Rhodobacter capsulatus SB 1003: one gene and its partner. The protein of the gene in region 1 interacts with the protein of each later gene in a pairwise test. Links are inferred from orthologs where the notes say so. Each region holds a gene or a part of one and is shown on either strand. Other genes may lie near its edges. The genes, in order: RCAP_RS11760 and mtgA.

The links.
Region 2: the proteins of RCAP_RS11760 (region 1) and mtgA interact in binary tests that used the Escherichia coli proteins (3 or more experiments, as listed by UniProt). The link is inferred for Rhodobacter capsulatus SB 1003 from one-to-one orthologs.

Annotation. Positions count from the first base shown.
Region 1 is NC_014034.1:2,546,261-2,553,833, forward strand. What follows is about bases 4,574-7,573. They hold RCAP_RS11760 (peptidoglycan D,D-transpeptidase FtsI family protein), read right to left. Parts: upstream 6,974-7,573; coding sequence 5,174-6,973; downstream 4,574-5,173. Other genes in these bases: RCAP_RS11755 (GTP-binding protein), read right to left, coding at 4,574-5,005; ftsL (cell division protein FtsL), read right to left, coding at 6,970-7,368; rsmH (16S rRNA (cytosine(1402)-N(4))-methyltransferase RsmH), read right to left, coding at 7,365-7,573. Also shown: RCAP_RS11730 (substrate-binding domain-containing protein), read left to right, coding at 1-977; tonB-system energizer ExbB, read left to right, coding at 1,527-2,312; TonB system transport protein ExbD, read left to right, coding at 2,312-2,731; RCAP_RS18565 (TonB family protein), read left to right, coding at 2,728-3,546; RCAP_RS11750 (DUF6525 family protein), read right to left, coding at 3,530-3,781; more of RCAP_RS11755, read right to left, coding at 3,800-4,573. UniProt on the Escherichia coli protein: Essential cell division protein that catalyzes cross-linking of the peptidoglycan cell wall at the division septum. Required for localization of FtsN.
Region 2 is NC_014034.1:177,157-184,607, forward strand. Bases 4,574-7,451 are described here. They hold mtgA (monofunctional biosynthetic peptidoglycan transglycosylase), read right to left. Parts: upstream 6,449-7,451; coding sequence 5,699-6,448; downstream 4,574-5,698. Other genes in these bases: RCAP_RS00825 (M10 family metallopeptidase C-terminal domain-containing protein), read right to left, coding at 4,574-5,202; RCAP_RS00830 (hypothetical protein), read right to left, coding at 5,237-5,611; gltB (glutamate synthase large subunit), read right to left, coding at 6,546-7,451. Also shown: RCAP_RS00810 (ATP-binding cassette domain-containing protein), read left to right, coding at 1-475; RCAP_RS00815 (alanine/glycine:cation symporter family protein), read left to right, coding at 692-2,050; RCAP_RS00820 (alginate O-acetyltransferase AlgX-related protein), read right to left, coding at 2,144-3,124; more of RCAP_RS00825, read right to left, coding at 3,442-4,573. UniProt on the Escherichia coli protein: Peptidoglycan polymerase that catalyzes glycan chain elongation from lipid-linked precursors. May play a role in peptidoglycan assembly during cell division in collaboration with other cell division proteins.

The DNA of each region.
Region 1 (7,573 bases):
CCGAACGGGCGGGAACCTCGCCCAGCGCGGTCAGCGCGGTGCTGAACGGGTCCTGGAAGAAGCGGCGGATCAGCGAAAAGCTGGCCGAGCGGATCACCGAACTGGCGCGCGATCAGGGCTATGCGGTGAATTTCCAGGCCAGCCTGCTGCGGCGGGAGCGCTCGAACATCGTCGGCATGATCGTGCCGAAATATGACAACCGCTATTTCGGCGCGATGGCCGAGCGGTTCGAGGCGGTGGCCCGCGCGCATGGGATGTTTCCGGTGATGACCTGCACGCAGCGCGACCCCGAGCTGGAATTCGAGGCCGCCCGGGCGCTTCTGTCCTATCAGGTCGATTGTCTGGTGGCGAATGGCGCGACCGACCCGGACCGGATCGCCGATCTGTGCGCCGCGGCCGGGGTGCGGGTGGTCAACCTCGATTTGCCGGGATCGAAGGCGGCCTCGGTCACCTCGGACAACTATGCCGGGGCAAAGACGCTGACGCATCTGATTCTGGATCGTTGCCGCGACGATCTGGGCTACACCGGGCCGCTGCTGTTCATCGGCGGGCGGGCGGGCGATCACAACACCGCCGAGCGGATCCGCGGCTTTCGCGCCGCCCATGCCGAACGCGGCCTGCCCCTGCCCGAGGAGGCGATTCTGGCCTGCGGCTATTCGCCCGACAAGGCCGAACGGGCGCTCGACGCGCGGGCGGGGGCGCTGCCGCCGGGGCTCTTCGTGAACTCGACGATCACCCTCGAGGGGGTGGTGCGCTGGCTCAACCGCGCCGTGCCCGATCATGCCGGGCGGATGCGCTACGGCTGTTTCGACTATGACGCTTTCGCCGCGCAACTGCCGGACAATGTCGGCATGATCGAGCAGGACGTGGACGGGATGATCGCCAAGGTCTTCGCGCTGATCGAGGGCGGCCCGGCCAGCCCGGCGCATTTCCGCATCCCCTGCATCCTGCGCACGCCCGCCCCGCCCCGGGGCTGAGCGGCCCGGGCCAAGCCCCGCTTCCGGCTTGACGCGGCGGCGAAATTGGATTTGGCTTGACGTGTTCAAGTTCCGGCCTGCGGGTCGGATTGAAAGGGAACACGGAACGGCCTCCGGGCCCAGACCGTGGCTGCCCCCGCAACTGTGAGCGGCGAGCGACGTCGACATGCCACTGGGCCCGCCCGGGAAGGCCGACAGAGCGAAGACCCGCGAGCCAGGAGACCTGCTTGGACATTCACCCTTTCCGGGGCGCGAGGGGCGCCGCGGAAGCGGCCCGTTCCGCAGTGGTGGCCCGCCGTCTGCGGAAAGCCCAGCTTTTCCGCGACATCCCCCCTGCCGGGCCCTTCGGCCCGAGCCGAAAGGTCCGACCGATGCCGCCTTGCCCCAGCCTGCCGCCGCCTGCCGCCCCCGCGCGCCGGACCGCGGCCAAGATGGCCCGGCGCTTGCCCCGTCCATTACTTGACAAGTTCACTCAACAAGCGCAGGAGAGGACAAAGCCAGCCTTCCGCCAGCCGCCCCTTTCCGCCCTGAACGCCCCCGAGGTCTGCCATGCCGCCCGTCGTTCCCGCCGCTGCCGATAGCACGCTGATCCTGTTTCTTGACCGTGTCGGGCTTTCGGGTCTGGCCGAGACCCTGCGCGCCGCCGCCGCCTCCGAGGCGCTGACGCCGCTGGCGATGTTTGCCCATGCCGATATTCTGGTGCAGGGCGTGATGCTGGGGCTGCTTGCGGCCTCGGTGCTGGCCTGGGCGATCTGGGCGGGCAAGCTGGTGCAGCTGACGCGCGCCCGCCGCCGCCTGACGCGCGATTACCGGGTGCTGGCGGCGCGCGGCACGCTTGGCGCGGCGCTGAGCGGCGGGATTGTGGCGCGGATGCAGGCGGCGGCACGTGCGGAAATCGGTGCCTCGGCGGGGCTGCCGGATGCGGGCATCAAGGAGCGCGTCGCGATCGATCTGACCCGGATCGAGGCCGGGGCGGCGCGGGCGATGCAATCGGGGGTGACGGCGGTGGGCTCGATCGGCTCGACCGCGCCCTTCGTCGGGCTGTTCGGCACCGTCTGGGGCATCATGAACGCCTTTGTCGGCATTGCCGAAAGCGGCTCGTCGAACCTGGCCGTCGTCGCCCCCGGCATCGCCGAGGCGCTGATGGCCACGGCGCTCGGCCTTGTCGCGGCGATCCCGGCGGTGCTGCTTTACAACCACCTGACCCGCGCCGTCGGCGGCTACCGCGCCGCGCTGACCGATGCGGCGGCGCTGGTCGAACGCACGCTCTCGCGCGATCTGGACCGGGCGCGGCTGGCGCCCACGGTGAAATCCCTGCATCTGGTGGCGGAATAATGGCGGTCCGGCTGTCTGACGGCGAGGATCTGACCCCCGAAGCCGCGATCAACATCACGCCCTTCATCGATGTGATGCTGGTGCTTTTGATCATCTTCATGGTCGCCGCGCCGCTCTCGACCGTCGATGTGCCGCTGGATCTGCCGGTGGCCTCGGGCCAGCCGCAACCGCGCCCGCCCGAGCCGGTCGTGCTGTCGCTCAGCGCCGAAAAGGGGCTGATGCTGGGCCGCGATCCGGTCAGTGCGACCGATCTGCCCGCAAGGCTGGCCGAGGCGACACAGGGCGATCTGGCCACACGCATCTTTGTTTCCGCCGACAAATCCGTGCCTTACGGAGAGATGATGGGGCTTTTGAACCAGCTGCGCGCGGGCGGCTATCTGAAGATCGGCCTTGTCGGGCTGGAGGAGGCCGCGCCGTGAGCCTTGCGCTGACCGATCCGCCCGAAGTGCCCGGGCGGGCGCTTCTGTGGGGGCTGGCGCTCTCGCTGGCGCTGCATGCGGTCGCGGTTTCCGTGCTCTCGCAGACCGAGGCCGCCCCCGCGGCGCTGGTGGCGGCGGGCGCGGGCGGCGAGGATCTGGACGGCCTCGAAGCGATCGCCGCGACCTTCGTCGATCTGGCGCCGCAGATCCAGCTGCCCGAGCCCGAGATGGCGCTGCCGCTGACCGCGCCGGTGATCGACATTCCCCAGGTGCGGCTGCCCGATCCGGTGCTTTTGCCGCCCGAGCCCCCGAAGATCACGCCACCAAAGCGCGCCGAGGAGAAACCGAAGCCCCCGCCGCCAAAGCCGAAACCCGAGCCGCGGCCGCGGGCGGAAAAACCCAAGCAGGCGAAACCCGCGCCGGTGCAAAGCGAAAGCCGCGCCGCCTCGCGCGCGGCGGGATCGGGGGCGGGCGCACAGGCGGGCACGGGCGGGACGGATGCGCAGGCGACGGTCTCGGCGGGCACGACGAAAAGCCTGCTTGCGAAATGGGGCGCGACGATCCGCACCCGGATCGAACGGCGCAAAAGCTATCCCGCCGCGGCGGGACGGGCTGCAGGCTCGGTCGGGCTGGCGCTGAAAGTCAGCCGCGACGGCGCGCTGCTCTCGGCCGCGGTGAACCGCTCCTCGGGCCATCCGGCGCTGGATGCGGCGGCGCTGGCGGCGGTGCAGAAGGCGGGGAAATTCCCCGCCGCCCCCGCGGAACTGGCAAAGCCGAGCTACGCCTTCTCCGTCGCGGTCAAGTTTTCGCGCTGAGCGACGGCTCGCGGGCCAGCGTCCGCGCCTCGGCCAGATGCAGCCGGGCCAACGCCGCCTCGGGGCAGCCGGTTTCCGCCAGCGCGCGGGCCCAGATCCGCGCCACCGAGGCCGCCGACCAGGGCAGCACCGCCTGCCGCGCCCAGGCCCGGGCGGGCGCGGGCAGCCGGTCAAAGGCCGCCATCGGATCGGCCCGGACCCGGTGGCGCAGCGATGTCGTCAGGTTGCGTCGCATCCTCACGCCCCCCCCAGCTCACGCCCCCCAGCGCGGGAACGGGTCGGGCAGATCGGCCCAGGCCTCGGGGGTGAAATCCGCGGCCGGAACCAGCGCCGCATTCAGCCGCGCGCAGATCGCGTCGCGGTCCAGATCGACGCCGATGAAGACGATCTCCTGGCGCCGGTCGCCCCAGGGCTCGGCCCAGTTCCGGGCGATTTCGCGCTGCGCATCGGGATGCGCGGGCAGCCGCTCGGGCGGGACCGAGGCCCACCAGCGCCCCAAGGGCGTGACCCGGGCCGAGGCCCCCGCCAGGCTGAATTCGACCGCCCAATCGGGCCGCGTCGCCAGCCAGAAATGCCCCTTGGCGCGGATCACGCCGGGAAGCGCCCCGCCCAGGGCCGCCTCGATCCGGGCCGGATCAAAGGGGGCGCGGGCGTGATAGACGAAGCTTGAAATCCCGTATTCCTCGGTCTCGGGGGTGTGATTGGCGAAACCGTAAAGCTCTTTCGCCCAAAGCGGATGTTCGGCGGCGCGGGCGAAATCGAACAGCCCGGTGTCAAAGATCGCCTCGGCCGGAACCTGACCGAAATCGGTCTCGATCAGCCGCGCATCGGGGTTCAGCGCCTTGACGATCTGCCGCGCGATCTGCAGCCGCTCCGGCCCGGCATCCGTGACCTTGTTCAGCACCACCACATCGGCGAATTCGATCTGCTCGGTCAGCAGATTGACCAGCGTGCGGTCGTCCTCTGCCCCCGCCGTCTCGCCGCGATCGGCCAGAAAATCGCTCGAGGCGAAATCCTTCGTCAGGTTGATCGCATCAACCACGGTGACCATGCAATCGAGCCGCGCGATGTCGGAGAGGCTCGCCCCCGTCTCATCCCGAAAATCGAAGGTGGTGGCCACGGGCAAGGGCTCGGCCACGCCCGTCCCTTCGATCAGCAGATAGTCGAACCGCCCCGCCTCGGCCAGGGCCCGCACCCCTTTCAACAGGTCATCGCGCAGCGTGCAGCAGATGCAGCCGTTGGTCATTTCCACCAGCGCCTCTTCGGCGCGGTTCAATTCGGTGCCCTCGCGGATCAGATCGGCATCGATGTTCACCTCGGACATGTCGTTGACGATCACCGCGACGCGGCGCCCGGCGCGGTTGTTCAGCACATGGTTCAATAGCGTCGTCTTGCCCGCGCCCAGAAAGCCCGAAAGCACGCTGACCGGAAGGCGGGGATCAGTGGGAGAAAGGGTCATGGCCGTCCATCTGAGTTATGTTATACTATCACCCAAATAGCCCGAAAGCCCGCCCCCCCGCAAGCCCGCCAAAGCAAAGGGCCGGACCCTGCGGCCCGACCCCGTGTTTTCCCCGTGTTTTTCCTGGTGCAAATACGCCGGGGTGCGGGGCAACGCCCCGCTCTGCCCTCAATGCCCTTTCGCGGCCTTGACCAGCTGGATCCCGTCCAGCACCTCGGGCACGCTGTCGGCCGGGCGCAGGCCCAGGATCGGCGCGATGCGGCGGATCACCTCGGCCGCAACCGGCACCGCGGTCCAGCCCGCCGTCCGCCGCGTCTCGTTCGCGGCAAAGGACGAAGGCTCGTCCAGCGTCAGCACCAGCACATATTTCGGATCCGAGGCCGGAAAGGCCGAGGCAAAGGTGGCAATCACCTTGTTGTCGTAATAGCCGCCGCCCGGTTTCACCTTGTCGGCGGTGCCGGTCTTGCCCGCGACCTCGTAGCCCTTCACATCGGCGAAGCTGGCGGTGCCGCGCGTCACCACCGCGCGCATCATCGCCAGCGACTTGCGCGCCGCCTCGGTCGACATCACCTGCGGCCCGCGTTCATGCGTGGCCGCATGCACGAGCGTCGGCTTGACCCGATAGCCGCCATTGGCGATCGTCGCATAGGCCGCCGCCAGATGCAGCGGCGAGGCCGCCAGCCCGTGGCCGTAACCCACCGTCATCGAGGTGATCTCGGACCATTTCCCCGGCACGATCGGCCGCCCCGAGGGGGCCTCGGACAGCTCGACCGGGGTCGGCGCCATGAAGCCCAGGCTTTCCAGGAACGCCTTTTGCCGCTGCCCGCCGATCAGAAGCGCGATCCGCGCCGTGCCGACGTTCGAGCTTTCGACGACGATATCGGTGATCGACAGCGCGGGCCCGTAATTGTGGAAATCGCGGATCCGGAACCGGCCCCAGACCATCGGCGATTTCGTGTCCAGCATCGTCGTCGGGTTCACCAGCCCCAGTTCCAGCGCCTGCGCCACGGCAAAGATCTTGAAGGTGGAGCCAAGTTCATACACCCCCTGCACCGCCCGGTTGAAGAGCGGGCTGTCGGAGGCATCGCCCTTGACCAGCGGCGTCGGGCGGTCGTTCGGGTCGAAATCGGGCAAGGAGGCCAGCGCGACGATCTCGCCCGAATGCGCATCCATCACCACCGCGGTGGCGCCCTTGGCATTCATCAGCTTCATGCCGCCGGCCAGGATCTCCTCGACCGCCTGCTGCACCGTCAGATCGATCGAGAGCTTCAGCGGCGCGCCATTGTTGGCCGGATCGCGCAGCCAGCCGTCAAAGGCCTTTTCCACCCCGGCCGTGCCGATGATCTCGGCGCTGTCCACGCCCTCGTTGCCAAAGCGCGCGCCGCCCAGCACATGCGCCGCCAGCCGCCCGTTCGGATAAAGCCGCATCTCGCGCGGGCCGAACAGCAGGCCCGGCTCGCCGATGTCATGCACCTGCTGCAGCTGCTCGGGCGAGATCTTCTTCTTGATCCAGACGAATTTGCGCGTGCCGGTGAAATCGGCGGCCAGGCGTTTCGCATCCAGATCGGGGAAGATCTTCGCCAGTTTCTTCGCCGTGCCGACCGGATCGACCATCATCGGCGGCTGCGCGTAAAGCGCATGCGTCACCAGGTTCGTCGCCAGCACCCGGCCCTCGCGGTCGGTGATGTCGGCGCGCTGCGCCAGGATCGCCGGGGCGGTGTCGGCGCGTTGCGGTTCCTCGGGGGTCGAGGCGGCGAGCGTGCCCATCCGCACCCCCACCGCGCCGAAACAAACGCAGAAGATCCCGATCACCAGCCCGATCCGCCAGGCGACACGGGCGCGGGCGGCTTCGCGCCCCGCCTCGCCGCGGGCGCGGATATTGGCGCGTTCGATCAGGTCGGGGTTTTCGCCGCGGGCGCGGGCATCCAGGATCCGCGCCAGCGGGCGCAGCGGCGTGCGGGGGCTCATTGTGCCTCCTCTTCGGCGATGCGGGAGCTTTCGTCATCGGTCGGCGGCGCGGAAACCTCGATCGCCTGCGCGACGGCCTGATCGATCGACAGCGGGTCGGTGCCCTCGGGCGCGGGATAGGCGACCATCGCGGCGGTGCCGAACTGATCGGGGGTCATCGGCAACAGGCCCAGCGAGGCGAAATTCAGGTTCACCAGCTCGCGCAGCCGCTCGGGACGGTTCAGATAGGCCCATTCGGCGCGCAGGACGCTGAGGCCTTCCTGCAGATCGGCGATCTCGGCATTCAGCGCGCGCAGTTCCTGTTCGCGGTCCTGGGTCGCGTAATTGACGTGATAGGCCCAGAAGGCCAGACCCAGAACACAAAGCGAAACAAGGATATACGAGATGGTCTTCATCTGGGGCGGCCCCGGCTGCGGTCGGTTTCGAAAAGGGGGGCCGGCAGGCCAAGGCTGCTGCGGTCAGCTCTACCGGCGGGGGAATCGGTGCGGGCACCGATGCGCAGAATAGCAGAGCGTGCCCGCGGGTTCTGTGCAAGCTCGATTTCGTCCGGCCCCACCCCCTTGCGGGTCACAAGATCGAAGGCCGCCGCCTCGGGCGCGG
Region 2 (7,451 bases), 2.4 Mb from region 1 along the record:
TGGCAATGCGCTTTTGGGGCTTTTGCCGCATCAGGGCAGGCTGTGGCGGGACCCGGCAGTGCCGAAACTTGCCTTTCAGAAGCTCTGGCAGGATCCGCCCGCCGCCTTTCCGGCGCGGATCACGCTGGCCGAGGGGCTGGACGACCTGCTGGCGCGGCATCGGATCGATCCGGCAAGGGTGGCCCCGCTGCTCGACCGGCTGAAGCTGGCGCCCGATCTTCTGGCGCGCCGACCTGCGGCGGTGTCGGGCGGCGAGTTGCAGCGCATCGCGCTTTTGCGGGCGTTGCTGCTGGATCTCGCGTTCCTGTTCGCCGACGAGCCCACCTCGCGGCTGGATCCGGTGACGCAGGCGCTGACGATCAGGCTGATGGTCGGGATCGGCCGCGAGACCGGCATGGCGATGGTGATCGTCAGCCATGACCTTGCCCTGCTCGAGGCGATCTGTGACCGGGTGATCCGGCTCATGCCGGGCTGACCCGGGTCCGCGGCCGGGCTCAGGCTGCGGCCGCGGCAAGACGGCGGGCGAAAATCGACGCCGGAGCGTCGAATCGCCGGGTTGATCTTCGATCCGATGCGACCGTAGGAGGGGGCCGCGAACAACAGCACAAGATCCCGGCAACGCGACGCGTCGCACACCTGCCGGTCTTCCCGGTGAAGACGGCGGTGCGAGGGACAAAGAGGAGACTGGCGTTTGGAACTGATTCATGACTTCTTCAACTGGCTGAACGGGATCGTCTGGGGCGTTCCGATGATCGTCCTGATCATCGGCACCGGCTTCTACCTTCAGCTGCGTCTTGGCTTCATGCCGATCCGCAAGCTGGTCTACGGCTTCCGCATGATCTGGAAAAGCCGCACGCCCGGCGCGGATTCGGAAGGGGAAATCACCCCCTACGCGGCGCTGATGACCGCGCTCTCCGCCACCATCGGCACCGGCAACATCGCGGGCGTCGCCACCGCCATCGCGGTCGGCGGCCCCGGGGCGCTGTTCTGGATGTGGGTCACCGCCTTTGTCGGCATGGCCACGAAATACGCCGAGGTGGTCGTCGCGGTGAAATATCGCGAAGTGGACGACAAGGGCGAACATGTCGGCGGCCCGATGTTCGCGATCAAGAACGGGCTGGGCAGGAACTGGGCCTGGCTGGCGACGGCCTTCGCCTTCTTCGGCGGCCTTGCGGGCTTTGGCATCGGCAACATGGTGCAGGCCAACGGCATCGCGAGCGCGGTGCAGAACGCCTTCGGCATCGAGACCTGGATCTCGGGCGTCGTGATGACGGTGCTCACCGGGCTCGTCGTTCTGGGCGGGATCCGGCGCATCGGCGCGGTGGCCGAACGGGTCGTGCCCTTCATGGCGGTTGTCTATCTGGTCAGCGTCACCTTCGTGCTGGCGGTCTTCGCCGAAAACATCCCGGCGGCCTTTGCCACGATCTTCACCGATGCCTTCACCGGCACCGCCGCGGCGGGGGGCTTCCTTGGGGCGACCATCCTGATGGCGATGCAGAAGGGCGTGGCCCGCGGGATCTTCTCGAACGAGGCGGGCCTTGGCACCGCCGGGATCGCCCAGGCCTCGGGCTCGACCTCGAACCCGGTGTTCTCGGGCGTGATCGGCATGATGGGGACCTTCATCGACACGATCATCATCTGCACGCTGACCGGCCTTGCGATCATGGTCACCGGCGTCTGGACCAGCGGCGAGACCGGGGCGATGCTCTCCTCCTCGGCCTTCGAGGCGGCGATGCCGGGCTATGGCAAATATGTGCTGACGATCTGTCTGGCGCTCTTTGCCTTTACCACCATCCTCGGCTGGGCCTATTATGCCGAAAAATGCTGGGAATTCCTGCTGGGCACGATCAGCGAAATTCCGTTCCGGGTGCTGTGGACCGTCGCGGTCTTCTTCGGCGCGACGCTGAGCCTCGATTTCGCCTGGCTGGTGGCGGATACGCTCAACGCGCTGATGGCGATCCCGAACCTGATTTCGCTGCTGCTGCTGTCGCCGATCATCGTCAAGCTGACGCGCGACTATTTCGCCCCGGGCGGCGAAGGCGGGAACTGAAGACAAAGGCCGGGGCGTCCTGACGGATGCCCCGGCGCTTCGCGCGGCCTGCCCCGGGCGGCCACCGGTCGAAGACGGCACCGGGCGGCGCGGTCAATCGGGGCTGACGCGGAAATCGTCCTTCGGCAGCCGGTTCACGAAACGCTCGGCGATTTCGGTGATCACGATATCGGGCTTCAGCGCCGCGATGAAATCCCAGTCCAGACTGGTCGACCAGACGAAATGCACGTCGCGGAAGGTTTCCGACAGCATCGCCGTCAGCAGATGCGGGCGGAACTCGCAAAAGGAATCGCCAAACAGCACAACCCTTTTGGCGATGGCCTGCGGCTGGTCGTTGTGGTTGTGCACCATGCAGCCGACGAAGCGCGGCGTGCCCTTGGCCAGCCCCTCGCTTTCGTTGTAGCGCACCATCTCGTTCTCGGCCTGCCGCTTCGAGTGCCGCAGCACCCGGCCGAACCGCGCATGTTCCAGCACCGGCGGCGACAGTTTCGCGCCCAGATCCAGCACCATCTCCTTGCCCGGGCCGGGGCGGGCCTTGCTCAGGTCGCAAGGCGTGACGCCCAGGCTTTCGCACAGCCGCAGATAGGCGACCTGACAGCCCTCGAAGGTCCAGTGGCTGTCGGTCTTGAAGAAGAACTTGTCCGATCCTTCGGCCTCGCCGCCGCCGGGCTCGACCCGGGCGGCAAAGTTGCCGCGCGTGCCGCGCAGGTCGGGCAGGATGTCGACGCAAAGCGTGTCGTCGGGAAAGGCCCGGGCGAACCGCGCCCCCGGGTGCTGATCGAAATAGCGCAGCGGCGCGGTCAGATGCTGCGGATAGACCGAGATCTTGTCGGGCACGACAAGGTGGCGATACTGCGCCCCGATCTGCGCGCACCGGGCTGCGCGGGCGCGCAGCAGCGTCACCCAGCCCGCAAGTTCCGGGGCCCCGAAATATCCCGGGTCGGTGTAGTAGCGGCTCACGTCGTTGGAGCCGTCCCACAGGAACAGCCAGCCATCGCGGCCGCGCAGGATGCCATTTTCGACGGACAGGCTGTCGGTGTCGCTTTTGCCGGGCGGAAAGGGGTCGATACTCATATGCAGGAGTCCTCTTGCGACTTTGGTTGCGGTCCGGCCGACCGGGGCGCGAAACCCCCGGGAGCTGGCGCGCAGCGCGGCCAGCCAGCGGATCGTGACGGGGGGGCGCTTCCTGAACAGCGCCGCAAACCCCCGCGCCGGGGGCACGGTCGCATCGATGCTGCGACTGGGTTCACGATCTGGCCACATGACTTGCTCTTTCGGGGGTCTCCGCCCACTGTCTTCACAATGTCATTTCCACCGCAGGCAGACAAGGCCGACAAAAAACGGCAGACGGGAAGCCCGTCTGCCGTCGCCGTGCATCCTGCCCCGAGGTCTCAGGCGACCACGAAGAAATCGGCGTTGGTCATCGCAAGGCCGGTGCCAAGCGTCGCCACAAGCACCCGGGCCGTCGCGCCCGTGCCGTCGGCGTCATACCAGAGCGCGCCGGAGTCGGTTTCGTAGATGATCCGGTCCAGTGCATCGGTCGCCAGACCCGTGATGTTCTTGGTGAAGGCATTGGCGGTCAGCGTGCCGGTGGCGGCGATGCCGGTGAAGAACGACCGGTCGAGCCGGATCGTGTCATCGACGACGCTGAAATCGGTGATGATGTCGGCATTGGCCGCGGTCACCGCGACGTTGAACAGGAACGTGTCCTTGCCCGCGCCGCCGATCAGCGTGTCCTGTCCGGTGCTGCCATCGATGAAGTCGTTGCCGGTGCCGCCGTCCAGCTTGTCGTTGCCGGCGCCGCCGCGCAACGTGTCATTGCCCCCGCGCGACATCAGCGTGTTGCTGGCGTTGTTGCCCATGATCAGGTCATTGCCGTTCCCGGTGACGCCGATCTCGATCACCGTGCCGCGGGCAATGCCGAGATTGCCCACCAGACCGGCCAGGTTCGAGAAACTGCCGGGGGCGAGATTGAGGGTCTGGTTGACGTTCGAGAAGCTGAAATCGATCGTGTCGCGGCCGCCGGCATCATAGATCGTCATCGTCACCGGATCGCCGCCATAGGTCGCGGAGGTGCCCGCCACGAGGCTGTCGAACAGCGTTTCCAGATAGCCGCCGACATTCGAATTCCGGCCGTAGACGGTGCTGCCCAAGGTGGTGGTCGAGGCGCCATACATCGACTGCATCGCGATGATGTCGGACATCATCGCCGACATGACCCAGGCAAAGGACGCGCCGCTGGTGGTGTTGTCGTCCTGGCTGAAATAGGACATCACCGACAGGTGCCAGCTGTCATTGGGGAAGGTCGCATCGTCGGGATAGGTCGCCGAGCCGTTGTAGGCGCCCTGATGGCCCAGCCCGAGCGCGTGCCCGATCTCGTGGATGTAGGTCTGCAGGCTGTAGCCGTCCATCGTGGTGCCATAATTGGCGATCCAGGCGGTGTCGATGTTCACGAAGGAGCTGTTGATTCGCGTGCCGGTGGTGTTCGAGGTCGAATAGGCGCCATCATCCGAATCGTCGAATTCGATGTCGGCGGTGCCGGTCGTTTCGACGAAGACAAGATTGGCCACGGCGGACCAGGCCTGCAGCGCCCAGCGCGCCAGCTGTTGCCCGTCGGCGGTCAGGTTGTGCAGATCGACGGTGATGACATTGTCCGAGGTGGTGTCGAAGCTGCGCGCCTGCCCCCCGTTGCTTTCCCAATAGCCGTTCACCAGATAATCGGCCAGATCGTCGATCGTCGGCGGCGCGACCGTGATCGCCGTCAGCGCATAGCTGCCGGTATAGGAGCTATATCCCGCCGCTTCGAGGAAATACGTCCCCGAGGTGGTCGCGGTGAAGGTGATCTGCGAATTGGTGCTGTTGGAATAATCGTCGTTGTAGGCAATCTGGTTGCCCGCGGCATCATAAAGCCTCAGATAGGTGTCGCCCAGCGTGCCGCCGTTCAGGTTGAACTGATAGGTCTGCCCCGCCACGAGGTTGATCCGCACGCCGTCCCGGTCGCCCGAAGCCGCGATCGTCCCGTTGAACGTGTCCCCGACGCTCATCGTGTAGGTCGTGGTAGTGCCTGCACCGGCATCGGCGATCTCGCCGATCGCCGCGTAAAGAGGCTCTGCCGTCGCACCGCGCAAAAATTCACTGATCTGTCGTGTCATTCGTGTCGTCCCTTCCCCAATTCTTCAGGCACGCCTATCGCGCAATCGGGCTTGCGTCCCACAAGCTCTGAAAGAACCTGCTGACCATGCCTGCGTTCAAATCGCGATCCATGACGCTGAGCGCCTGCGTCTCGCCCGTTTGCCAGTCCTCGCCGGGGTGCCGCCATTCCAGATGCGCGACAATCCCGTCTTTCCTCAGCCGCTCGACATGCAGCCGAATGGCGGTCGTCGTTTCCGGGGCCGTTTCGGGCCCGACCAGCTGGACCCTGCGGTCCGGCAGGCCGGTCGCGATCACCTCCCGCATCAAGCCGCACAGATCCGCCACTTCGGCGGTCTGCGGCAGGCAGCTCAGGGAAAGGCCCGGGTCGGCACTGACCTGGACGGGGGCAAGACCTGCGCCCATCATCACCAGAACCCTCCCGAATGCGATCAAATGTGTCCCCACCATGGCATCAGACTACCGTCGGCGGTGGCACCTGTCTATCCTGTTGACGGGTCAGGGGCTGAAGCAATCGGCGCGGCCGTCGGCCTTGATCGTGGCGGCGCCATCGGCGATCTGATTGGCCCGTTTCGAGACATAGCGCGAGGGCCGGGCGGCGTTGCGATCTTTCGGATCGGGCAGCACCGCGGCCAGGAGCGACGCCTGCCGCGGTGTCAGCTTCGCCGGGGTGGTGCGGAAATAATGGAAGGCGGCGGCATTGACGCCGAACACCCCCTCGCCGAATTCCGCAACGTTCAGATAGACTTCCAATATCCGCCGCTTGGTCCAGACCGCCTCGACCGCGGGCGTCAGAAGCGCCTCGAGCGCCTTGCGCAGCCAGCTGCGGCCCTGCCAGAGGAAGACGTTCTTCGTCACCTGTTGCGACAGCGTGGAGGCGCCGCGATTGGCGCCCTTGTCGATCGCCTGCCGGATCGCCCCCATGTCGAAGCCCCAGTGGGTGCAGAAATTCGCATCCTCGGCCGCCACGACCGAGCGCGCCATCACCGGGGCGATATCCTCGAAATCGGTCCATTCCTGATCGAGCTTGCCCAGCCGCTGCTTTTCGCTCCACATCGTGAAGGTCGTCGGCGGATCGAGCACGTCATAAAGCACGATCAGCGCCAGATAGGCCGCCAGAATGCCGAGGCTGATCCGCGCCGTCCAGGCCCCGGCAAAGCGCAGGGGCGCAAGCAGCAGGGCCCCGACCGAGCGGGCACGCCCCGGGGGAATCGTCGCTTTGATCGGGTTTTTCCTGCGTGCCGCCATTGCGCCATCTGTCACGCCACGGGGGAGCCGGTCAAGCCGCGCCCGAACGGGAAAGGGCGGGGTCACCCGACCCCGCCCCCTTGTCATGTGCGCCCGCTTACTCGGCCGGAACCGCCTTCGGTTCATCGGAAAGCGGATGCGGCAGATGCACCAGCATTTCCTTCGGGCAGACCTGCAGGAAGTTCTTCCGCTCGGCCTCCCAGTTCGAGAGGATCGCCTTCGCCTTGACCGAGCCGGTCTCGGCGGCGTGCCGCTCGATCAGGCCCTTGAGCTGCGCTTCCCAATGCGGATGGCCCAGCCCGCAGGTGACAAGGCTTTCAAGGTTCATGTAATCCTCGGCCAGGTTGTCCGGGTCGTAAAGATAGGCCATGCCGCCGGTCATGCCCGCGCCGAAGTTGGCGCCGATCCGGCCAAGGATCACCGCAACGCCGCCCGTCATGTATTCGCAGCCGTTCGAGCCGCAGCCCTCGACCACCACCTTGGCGCCCGAGTTGCGCACGGCAAAGCGTTCGCCCGCCCGGCCCGCCGCGAACAGATAGCCATCGGTCGCGCCGTAAAGCACGGTGTTGCCGATGATCGTGTTCTCGGCCGCGACCAGCGGCGAGGACATCGGCGGCCGCACGACGATGATGCCGCCCGAAAGCCCCTTGCCGACATAGTCGTTGGCGTCGCCCGAAACTTCCAGCTTCAGCCCCTGCGCCGCGAAGGCGCCCAGCGACTGCCCGCAAGACCCGGTCAGCTTCACCGTCAGATGATCGGGCTGCAGCGCGTTGCGCATCCCGAAGTTCTTGACGATATGGCTCGAGGCCCGCGTCCCGATCGTGCGCAAAGTGTTGCGCACGGCGTAGCTCAGCTGCATCTTCTCGCCGTCCTCGAAGAAGCGGTGACCATCCTTGATGATCTCGGCATCCAGCGTGTCGGGCACGAAGTTGCGCGGTTTCGAGCGGTCGTAGACGATCTTGTCCCAGCCATCGACGGTGATCAGAAGCGGGTTCAGGTCGAG